One region of the Stenotrophomonas sp. NLF4-10 genome, then DNA from elsewhere that is predicted to be linked to it. Evidence: riboswitches for the same ligand, from Rfam matches in the RefSeq annotation. Region 1 holds a riboswitch; the other holds the start of a gene.
What was found. Region 1 has a riboswitch for thiamine pyrophosphate ahead of MIC98_RS04955 (TonB-dependent siderophore receptor). Riboswitches for the same ligand answer to the same signal wherever they lie in the genome.
Positions count from the first base shown of each region.

Region 2: it holds a riboswitch for thiamine pyrophosphate, as region 1 does, so the genes downstream of both, thiC (phosphomethylpyrimidine synthase ThiC) here and MIC98_RS04955 (TonB-dependent siderophore receptor) in region 1, are expected to answer to the same signal.

Region 1 is NZ_JAKSEE010000003.1:1,029,357-1,034,580, forward strand. It holds gene MIC98_RS04945 (XVIPCD domain-containing protein) at 1-367, shown strand, start outside; gene pnuC (nicotinamide riboside transporter PnuC) at 589-1,167, opposite strand; gene MIC98_RS04955 (TonB-dependent siderophore receptor) at 1,164-3,344, opposite strand; TPP riboswitch at 3,415-3,509, opposite strand; gene MIC98_RS04960 (phosphotransferase) at 3,553-4,686, opposite strand; gene MIC98_RS04965 (hypothetical protein) at 5,222-5,224, shown strand, end outside.
Region 2 is NZ_JAKSEE010000003.1:3,218,302-3,223,525, forward strand. It holds gene thiC (phosphomethylpyrimidine synthase ThiC) at 77-1,954, opposite strand; TPP riboswitch at 2,057-2,158, opposite strand; gene MIC98_RS15355 (BCCT family transporter) at 2,415-3,980, shown strand; gene ggt (gamma-glutamyltransferase) at 3,996-5,224, opposite strand, start outside.

The sequences.
Region 1 (5,224 bases):
CGTGATCCGTGAACAGGTCGCAGGCATCGATCAGCAGCATGGTCGAGAGTACGACGGTACCAGCGAACGAATTTCTGTCGGCCTGCTGGCGGTGGCCAAGGAGAATGGGCTGGAGCGTGTTGACCACGTGGTCCTGGGCAGTGCACCGAGCGATGGCGCAAGACAGCGCCTGTTCGTAGTGCAGGGTGATCTCGACAATCCGGCCCATGTAAGGGCATCAGTGGCCGTCGATGCTGCGGCGCGGATGCCTGTGGAGCAGTCATACGTAAAGGTCGAGCAGATCATTCAGGCTCAACAGGAGCGCGCGCCGGCCGCCCAGAGTGAGCCCGTAGTCGCGCAAACCCATGCCCCGATGCAGATGGGGTGACGAAAAGCAGGACGCATGGGCGGGTTTCCATGGGGCCAGCTTTTGCTTATGGGGGCGGCTGCTCTTTCTGGGGCTGGTGATACTACCCAGCCCGGCTTCGATGGGGGGAAAGCAGGAAGAAGGCAGGGGAAGAACCGAGTTTCCATGCCTTTGACCCTGATCGTTCTATCGGCCCCTGGAAGTAGGGGAATTACCCGGCGGGAGGCGACCTGCGTCTGTCGCTACCGGGGGAGGGCTGCTTGCTTGCCGGCACTTGTCCAGGCCCGCAACCCCATCACCGCCAGCCCGATGAAGAGCAGATACAACCCGGCCGTGGCGTGCAGCGACTTCACCGCATACATGCCCACGTAGACCAGGTCCACCGCGATCCACAGCCACCACGCGGCGGCGTGCCGGCGCGCCTGCCACCACTGCGCGACCAGGCTGAGGGCGGCGAGCATGGCGTCCAGCCAGGGCAGGGCGGCGTCGGTCCAGGTGTGCATGCCCGCGCCCAGGGCCAGGCCGAAGGCGATGCCCAGGCCGAGGTCGCGTGCGCAATGGCTAGGCGCCAGTGGCGCGACGACGATGCGGCCGTCGGGTTTGTCTTGCCGGTGCCAGTTGAGCCAGCCGTAGAGCAGGAACGCGGCGAAGGCACCTTGCAGCAGGGTGTCCGAATACAGCCGGGCCTCGAAGAACACCAGCGCGTACAGGCCGACGGAAACCAGCCCGACCGGCCAGGCCAGCATCCGCCGTTGCGCCATCAGCCATACGCCGAGGATGCTGAAGGCGACGGCGGACCATTCGAGGATCGCGGGGTTCATAGCGCGATGGTTACCGACAGGCGCGCCTGCCGCGGGGCGCCGGGGAACAGGTAGTAGTCGCCGGCGCTGCTGCCGGTGTCGCGCCAGTAGAAGCGGTTGAACACGTTGTCCACCGACAGGTTCCAGTCCAGCGCGTGGCCCTGCAACTGGTGCCGGAAGCGCAGGCCGGCGTCCACCACGCTGTAGCCGGGCGCGCGCACGCGGCCATCGACGGTGGCGACGTTGGAGGAGGCGTAGCGCCAGCCGCCGGTGATGCCGAGGTCGGGGGCGAACGGCAGTTGGTAGTCGGCATGCAGGCTTGCGCGCGTGGCCGGCACGTTGACCAGCGGGTGGCCTTCGTAGGCAGGCGTGCCGGTATCGTGCGCGCGTGCCCGCAGCACGCTGGCACTGGCGGTGAGTTGCAGGCGTTCGCCGACGCGCCCCTGCGCGCTCAGTTCCAGGCCTGTGTGGGTCTGTTGGCCTTCCTGCACGAAGGTGTAGCCGTAGTCGCTGTCGTCGGGCTTGGCGTACTGGAACGGCCGACTGATGCGGAACAGCGCGGCGCCCAGCGTCAGGGAATCCGATGGTGCGTACTTGGCGCCTACTTCGATCTGGCGCGACAGCACCGAAGGCAGGAAGTTGCCTTCATTGCTGGTCCAGAACGGCGCTTCCTGCCCGAGCGCGATGCCGCGCACGTAGCTGGCATAGACGTTGAGCTGATCGGTCGCGCTCCAGATCAGCGCGGTCTGCGGCAGGAAGTGCGACACGCGGCTCTCGCGCTCGGGATTGCCGCGCTTGTCCCAGTCGCGCTCGTCCAGGCGCACGAAGCGGCCGCCGGCCAGCCACTGCCAGTCGTCGGCGAGGTTCACGCGGTCCAGCACGAACAGCGCCTTCTGCCGGCTGTCCAGGCGCCGCACCGATGCGCCGGGCTGCAGTGGCGAGGGATCGAACTGCGGCACCTGCTGGTCGTGGATGTTGCCCGTGCCGACGTACTCGTTGACGTTGAGGCGCTTGTCCACGGAGCGATCGAAGTAATCCGCGCCGACGGTGAGCTGGTGGTCCACCGCACCGGTGGCGAAGCGGCCGCGCAGTTCGGCGCGCAGCTGCTGGTTGCGGCGGGTGTCGTCCGGGCTGCGGTAGTCGTAGATGTCGTAGTCGCCGTTGGGCGCGAAGTAGTTGCCCAGCACGCTGCCGTCCCAGCAGGACTCTGCGTAGTAGCAGCCATAGGCGAAGGCGACGTTGTCGTCGATCACCGAGCGGCTGTGGCTGGCCGACACGCGCGACTGCCACGCCGGGCTGAAGTCGTAGGTGTGCAAGGCGGTGATGTTGGTGCTGTCGATGCCCACCGGCTGCTGCCAGCGCTGGTAGCCGAGCATCTGCTTGCGGTCCACGTCGCGCGGCAGTGCGGTGGCACCCAGCAGCTGGTAGCCCGAGACCGAGCGCTGCGCGCTGGTCTGGTAGTTGGCGTCCACTTCCAGCTTGCCGTGCTCGCCGAGCAGCCAGTCGGTGGCCAGCGAATAGAAGTTGCGGCGGCCGTCGGCATGGTCGACATACGAGTTGCCGTCTTCCCATGCGGCGTTGAAGCGCACGCCGATGCGCGGGGTCAGCCAGTGGCCCACGTCCACGGCGGCGTGGCGCGAGCCTTCCGAATCGGTGCCGAGGGTGACGCTGCGGACTTCGGCCGGGCGCTTGCCGACGAAGTTGATGACGCCGCCGGGGGCGATCACGCCGGCGGCGAGGCCGGCTTCGCCCTTGAGGATTTCCACCTGCTGCACGTTCTCCAGCGCCAGCCGCTGTTCGCCGGCGAGGGTCATGCCGTTGAAGCGGTAGCCGGTGGCGGTGTCCAGCGCGAAGCCGCGGATGGCTATGTTCTGGTAGTAGCCCACCGGCGCGTAGCTGTCGCCCAGCGAGGCGTCGTTGCTGGCCAGCTCGGACAGCGTGCGCACGTGGCGGTTGTCGAGCAGGCTGCGGTCCAGCACGCTGACCGAGGCCGGGGTGTTCTTCCAGTCGCCGCTGCCGAAGCTGTTGGATTGGGTGTCCCTGGCACCGGGCTGCCTGGCCTGCACGCGCACGGCGGCCAGCTCGGTGGTGGAGCGGGTCTGGGTGTCGTTGGCGTCGGTTTCGGGGGTGCTGGCATGCAGCGGCAGCGCCGCGCCCAGGGCAGCGGTCAATAGCGAGAGTCGGTAGCAGCGGTTCATTCGGTTCGTCATCGGCCGGTGGGGGAGACGAAGCGAAGGCGCGCATGCGCAACCGGCCACGAAGGCGGTGTGCCTGCTGCTCAAAGCTCCCTACGCCGGTGCAAACCGGATCAGGTTCCAAGGGACTCTCTCAGCCTGACTGGTCAGGCACCCCCGCTTCAGGGGCGTATTTGACCATAAACGGTACGGATTTGCCCCGCGTGCGCGTTCAGGCGGCGGCGTGCAGCGCGGCCAGCAATGCCTGCCCGGCGCGGGTGCCGAACCATTCGGCGTGGCCCAGCAGGAAGGTGTGCCACGCCACGTCGGCGTTCGCGGTCGAGCCGGTGGCGCCGTGGAAATATTCGACCTCCGACAGTGCGAAATCGAAATGCACCACCGGCAGCAGGTCGGCCAGCAGGTGCACCTGCGCGGTGGACAGCGGCCGTACCTGCCGGTAGCCGTCGAGCAGGGCGAGCGCGGTATCGACATGCACGGCCTGCATGCCGTGCTCCAGCTCCAGCCACGCCACCGCGTTGCGCTCGATCGCGGTGGCCAGGTCGAACAGGGCGCTGGTGGGCGAGGCCAGGCCGAAATCGAGCACGGTCGCCACGCGCATGGCATCGCCTTCGCGGCGCCAGAGCAGGTTGGAGACGTGCCAGTCGTTGTGCGCCCACAGCCGCGGTTCGGCCTGCAGGCGCTGGTGCAGGCCCGCGTGCCATGGCAGCACGGTCTGCCGGAGGCCGTCCCGCCACGGCTTGCGCGACAGGTAGTCGGCCAGCGCCGGGCGTTCGCCGAAGTCGCGTTCGAGCCGTGCGATCGGGTCGGTGGCGCGGATCAGGTCGTCGCGCGCGACCAGCACGTGGGTGCTGCGCTGCGGGGCGCCGTAGCTCGCCGATGCCAGGTGCAGCGTGGCCAGCATCCTGCCGGCCTCCCATGCCTGGTCGTGCTCGGCAAGCGGCGTCCACGAGGGGATGTCGCGGTACAGGTCCTGCCCGTCGGCCACGGCATGCAGTTCGTAGGTCCAGTCGCCATGCTCGACGGCGGTGGCGCCGTCGCGGTCCCGCAGCACATCGACCACCGGCACGCCCGCGCCGGCAAGGTGGGCGATGAAGCGATGCTCCTCGGCCAGGCTCGCCGCGTTGCGCACGTCGTGGTGATGGCGCTTGATGAAGACCTGCCCCGCCGCGCCCTCGACGATGGCGGCCGCCGACATCGGGCGCGGGCTGTGCCACAGCGTGGCGCCGGCACCTTCAAGCTGCGGGAATCGCCCGCGCAGCCATGCGACCTCGCGTTCGCTGATCGCGGGCCAGTCGGCGGGCACCTCGTCGTTGTCGAGGCCTTGGACGCGGTGGTCGGTGTTCATTGGGGGACGGGCAGGGCACGGGATGGTGTCGTGATGAAGCTAGGGTAGCGGCAGCGCCCGGGTTTGCGCGGGTTCGTGCCTTGCCCGTGGCAAGGAATCCCGGTTCTTTGCCCGGGCGCGGGAATCATGCCCGGAGCAATGGCGGTGGCGTGGCACGCATGGGACCGGGTGTTCCTGTAGATGCGGGGCTCGCCCCGCATGGGGCTTTCCCGGTGAAGCCCCGTGCCGGGCAAGCCCGGCACCTACGGGGCTCCCCAAGGGCGGCCCCGGCGGACGTGCGTTTCCCGCGGTTGACGAGAAGAACCGACCTTTCCGCAGTGGGCACGCGGTCATCTTTGTATCCATTCCGCCACGCATGGCCACGCCGCCCTAACCGCTGCCGGTGGAGGCTGGGCGTGCGGCAGGTGTCGCGTCGTGGAGACCGCGTGATGATCCGCCACCCCAACACCGACCAGGTGCAGCAACAACCGCGTGCAGGGCCAATCCGGCGTGACAGCCGCCCGCTGGCGGCGTATCCGACAGAGGAGGTATCGCCATG
Region 2 (5,224 bases), 2.2 Mb from region 1:
GGAGTCCCGATGATTCAGCCATGGGAGCCAGGGGCGCCCTCTCCCGCAGGGAGAGAGGCCCCGACGCGCAAGCACATCACTCCACCCGATAGACCTGCGCACCCTGCTCGCGGAATTCCTTCGCCTTCCCGGCCATGCCCGTTTCCAGCGCGGTGGCTTCATCGACGCCCTGCTCGGCGGCGTAGTCGCGTACGTCCTGGGTGATCTTCATCGAGCAGAAGTGCGGGCCGCACATCGAGCAGAAGTGCGCCAATTTGTGCGCTTCCTTCGGCATCGTCTCGTCGTGCATCGACTGCGCCTTCTCCGGGTCCAGGCCGAGGTGGAACTGGTCCTGCCAGCGGAACTCGAAGCGCGCCTTGCTCAGGGCGTTGTCGCGTACCTGCGCGCCGGGATGGCCCTTGGCCAGGTCGGCGGCGTGCGCGGCGATCCTGTAGGCCATGATGCCGTCGCGCACGTCCTCGCGGTTGGGCAGGCCGAGGTGCTCCTTCGGCGTCACGTAGCAGAGCATCGCGGTGCCGTACCAGCCGATCATCGCAGCACCAATCGCGCTGGTGATGTGGTCGTAGCCGGGCGCGATGTCGGTGGTCAGCGGCCCGAGCGTGTAGAACGGCGCTTCGCCGCACTCGCGCAGCTGCTTGTCCATGTTCACCTTGATCAGTTGCATCGGCACGTGGCCCGGGCCTTCGATCATGGTCTGCACGTCGTGCTTCCACGCGATCTTCGTCAGTTCGCCCAGTGCTTCGAGTTCGCCGAACTGCGCCGCGTCGTTGGCATCGGCGATGCAGCCCGGGCGCAGGCCGTCGCCCAGCGAGAAGGCCACGTCGTAGGCCTTCATGATGTCGCAGATATCCTCGAAATGCGTATAGAGGAAATTTTCCTTGTGGTGCGCAAGGCACCACTTGGCCATGATGCTGCCGCCGCGCGAGACGATGCCGGTCACGCGCCTGGCCGTCAGCGGCACGTGGCGCAGCAGCACCCCGGCGTGGATGGTGAAGTAGTCCACGCCCTGCTCGGCCTGTTCGATCAAGGTGTCGCGGAAGATTTCCCAGTTCAGCTCCTCGGCGCGGCCATCCACCTTTTCCAGCGCCTGGTAGATCGGCACCGTGCCGATCGGCACCGGCGAGTTGCGGATGATCCACTCGCGCGTCTCGTGGATGTGCTTGCCGGTGGACAGGTCCATCACCGTGTCGCCGCCCCAGCGGATCGCCCACACCAGTTTTTCCACTTCCTCGGCAATGCCCGAGGACACCGCGCTGTTGCCGATGTTGGCGTTGATCTTGGTCAGGAAGTTGCGGCCGATGATCATCGGCTCGCTTTCCGGGTGGTTGATGTTGTTGGGCAGGATGGCGCGGCCGCGGGCAATCTCCTCACGCACGAACTCGGGGGTGATGACCTGCTGGATGTTCGCGCCGAAGCTCTGCCCCGGATGCTGCGCAAGCAGATGCGCCTCGCGCACCGCCTCCAGCCGCTGGTTCTCGCGGATGGCGACGTACTCCATCTCCGGAGTGACGATGCCGCGCCGCGCGTAATGCATCTGGGTGACGTTGGCGCCGGCCCGCGCGCGGCGCGGCAGCGTACGGTTGGGGAAGCGCACCGCGTCGAGCTTGGCATTGCCCTCGCGCGAACGGCCGAACGCCGAGCTGAGCGCGGGAAGCGGCTCGGTGTCGCCGCGCTCTTCGATCCAGCGCGCGCGCAATGCCGGCAAACCGGTGGACAGGTCGATGCACGCGTCCGGGTCGGTATAGGGGCCGGAGGTGTCATAGACGGTGACCGGCGGATTGTCCTCGCCACCGAACAGCGTCGGCGTGCGGGTCAGCGCGATCTCGCGCATCGGCACCTGCAGGTCCGGGCGCGAACCGGGCACGAAGATCTTGCGCGAGCCGGGAATCGGCCGGGTCACGGATTCGGAAAGTTGCTGTGCCTGCTGCTGCAGGGCGGAGAGCTGTGCGTTCATCGGCATCGTCCTGTTGGGATCCCGCACGGAGGTACGGGTTGAACGAAGCGAAGGCGCATTGCCGCAGGCGCACGGACGCACCTCGGGCGGTGTCCACGCGCGATCGAACATTGCAAAGCTTCCCTACGCCGGTATCAGCCGGATCAGGTTCCAAGGGACTGTCTCAACCGTGGCCTTGCGGCCGCGGTACCCCCGCTTCGGCCGGCATTAGACCACAAAGGCAGGGGTGCGTCTTTCGGCCCTTGCGGCCGCTGTTTGCGTCATTGCGGCCGATCTTCAGCCACGGCCGTGCGGGATGCATTAACGAAACCATGACGTTTTGTTCATTAGGCTGTGGCGTGGTTGTTCATCTTCGCCACCCCTGCGCCGCTTCGACGGCCTTCCCCACCGCGCCCATGTGGCCGGTTCCGCTGCAAGCCCCGGCTCGCTCCCCTCATGCTCTGATCGGAGAAGCTCCTTCATGGTGTTTCGTGTTTCCATCGCGCTGGTCGCCGCCCTGGTGCTGCTGGCCGGCATCGCCCCCGGCCCGTTCAACGACGTGGTGCAGGGCCTGCTTGTCGAAGTCGTGCGCAACGCCGGCTGGCTGTACCTGCTGATCGTGTTCCTCACCCTGGCCTTCCTGCTGTACCTGGCGTTCGGCCGCTTCGGCAACCTGCGCATCGGCGGCGAGGATGCGGAACCGGATTTCTCCCGCGCCAGCTGGCTGTCGATGCTGTTCGCCGCCGGCATGGGCATCGGCCTGGTGTTCTGGGGCGCGGCCGAGCCGATCTCGCACTTCGCCAAGCCGCCGGAGGGGCTGCCGCCACAGAGCGCGGACGCGGCGCGCGCGGCGATGCGCTACGCGTTCTTCCACTGGGGCCTGCACCCGTGGGCGATCTATGCGCTGATCGGGCTGGCGATGGCGTGGTTCCAGTACAACCGCAACGGCCGTGGCCTTATCAGCGACATGCTGCAGCCGGTGATCGGGCGCCACCATCGCGGTGCGTTCGGGCAGGTGGTGAACATCGCCGCGGTGGTGGCCACTGCGATCGGCGTGGCCACCACGCTGGGCTTCGGCACCATCCAGATCGCCGCCGGCCTGCAGCGCGTGTTCGGCATCACCGCCACGGTGCCGGTGCAATTGACCATCATCGCCATCGCCTTCGTGCTGTACATGGCCTCCACCACCAGCGGCGTGGACCGCGGCATCAAGTGGCTGTCCAACTTCAACCTGGCGCTGGCCGGGTTGCTGCTGGCGGCGGTGCTGGTGCTGGGGCCGACCGGCTTCATCTTCGACACCTTCACCACCACGCTCGGTTCCTACCTCAACCAACTGCTGACGATGAGCCTGCGCATGTCGCCGTTTTCCAGCAGCACCTGGGTGGCGGACTGGACGATCTTCTACTGGGCGTGGTGGATCGCGTGGGCACCGTTCGTCGGTGCGTTCATCGCGCGTGTGTCGCGCGGCCGCAGCGTGCGCGAGTTCGTGATCGGCGTGGTGCTGGCACCGACCCTGCTCGGCTTCCTGTGGTTCTCGGTATTCGGCGGCAGCGCACTGTGGGCGCAGCTGACCGGCCATGCCGACCTGTTGCAGGCATTGGCCGGCGGCTACGAGACGGTGCTGTTCGCACTGTTCGACAGCCTGCCCGGCTCGCTGCTGCTGTCGGTGGTCGCGCTGATGCTGCTGGTGATCTTCTTCGTCACCTCGGCCGATTCGGCGGTGCTGGTGCTGGCCAGCATGTCCACCGACGAGGCTGGCGACCCGCCGCTGTCGCGCAAGCTGGTGTGGGGCGTGGCGGTGGCGCTGATCGCCGCGGTGCTGTTGCTGGCCGGCGGGCTGGAAGCGTTGCAGGGCATGATCACCATCGCCGCGTTGCCGTTCGCGCTGCTGATGGTGCTGGTGATGGTCAGCCTGTACCGCGTGCTGGACTTGGAGTACCTGCTGGAACGACGGCAGGCGCAGCGTGCGCGGCACGCGGTGCAGGCATGGATCGAGCGCGAGATGGCGGCGCAGGCCGACGCCGCGCAGGCAAGGGACGATGGCTGAAGTCGGGCCGGCCGGTCAGTAACCGGCCGCCTGCCCGTCCTTGCGGCTTTCCGAAGCGCCGTAGTACACGCCGGTTTCGGGGTCGCGCAGGATCGCCTGATAGCCACCATACGGGCCGTCGGCGAACACCACGCGGTGGCCCTTGCGCATCAGTGCGCGGATCGTTTCATACGGGAAGCCGGTTTCGAGATTGACCTCGCCGCCATCGCTCATCACCGTGGATTGGCCGGTCGGTTCGGTCGAGCCTTCGTGCTGGATGCGCGGCGCATCGCCGGCTTCCTGCAGGTTCATGCCGAAGTCCACCAGGTTCATCACGATCTGCGCATGGCCCTGCGGCTGCATCGCCCCGCCCATCACGCCGAAGCTGGCGAACGGCTGGCCGTCCTTGGTGATGAAGGCCGGGATGATGGTCTGGAACGGGCGCTTGCCCGGCGCATAGCCGTTGGGGTGGTCCTTGCGCAGCACGAACATCTCGCCGCGGTCCTGCAGGATGAAGCCCAGCCCCGGTGGCGCCATGCCACTGCCCATGCCGCGGTAGTTGGACTGGATCAGCGACACCATCATGCCGTCGGCGTCGGCCACGGTCATGTAGATGGTGTCGCCCTCCTCCAACTGCTTCGGCGTGCCGGGCTGCACCTCTTTCAGCGCCCTTTCCGGCGAGATCAGCGCACGCCGCTGCGCCGCGTACTCCTTGGAGATCAAGCGCTGCACCGGCGCGGGCGAGAACGCCGGGTCGGCATAGAAGCGCGCGCGGTCGGCGAAGGCCAGCTTCTTGGCCTCGACGAACAGGTGCACGTGCTCGGGCGAGCCGAACGGGATCTTGGAGAAGTCGTAGCCTTCCAGGATGTTGAGGATCTGCAACGCGGCGATGCCCTGGCTGTTGGGCGGCAACTCCCACACGTCGAAGCCACGGTAGTTGCTGCTCACCGGCTCGACCCATTCGCCGTGGTGGCCCGCCATGTCCGCATAGCTCAGGAAGCCGCCATTGGCCTTGAAATAGGCGTCGATGGTGCGGGCGATATCGCCCTTGTAGAACGCATCGCGGCCACCGTCGGCAATCTTCTGCAGGGTATCGGCAAGGTTCGGGTTGCGCCACAACTCGCCCTTGCGCGGCGCGCGGCCGTCGATGGTGAACTGCTCGCTGAAGCCGGGATACTGCGACAACCGCGGCACCGAGCGATCCCAGTAATAGGCGATCACTTCGGCCACCGGGTGTCCTTCGCGCGCGTAGCGGATCGCCGGCG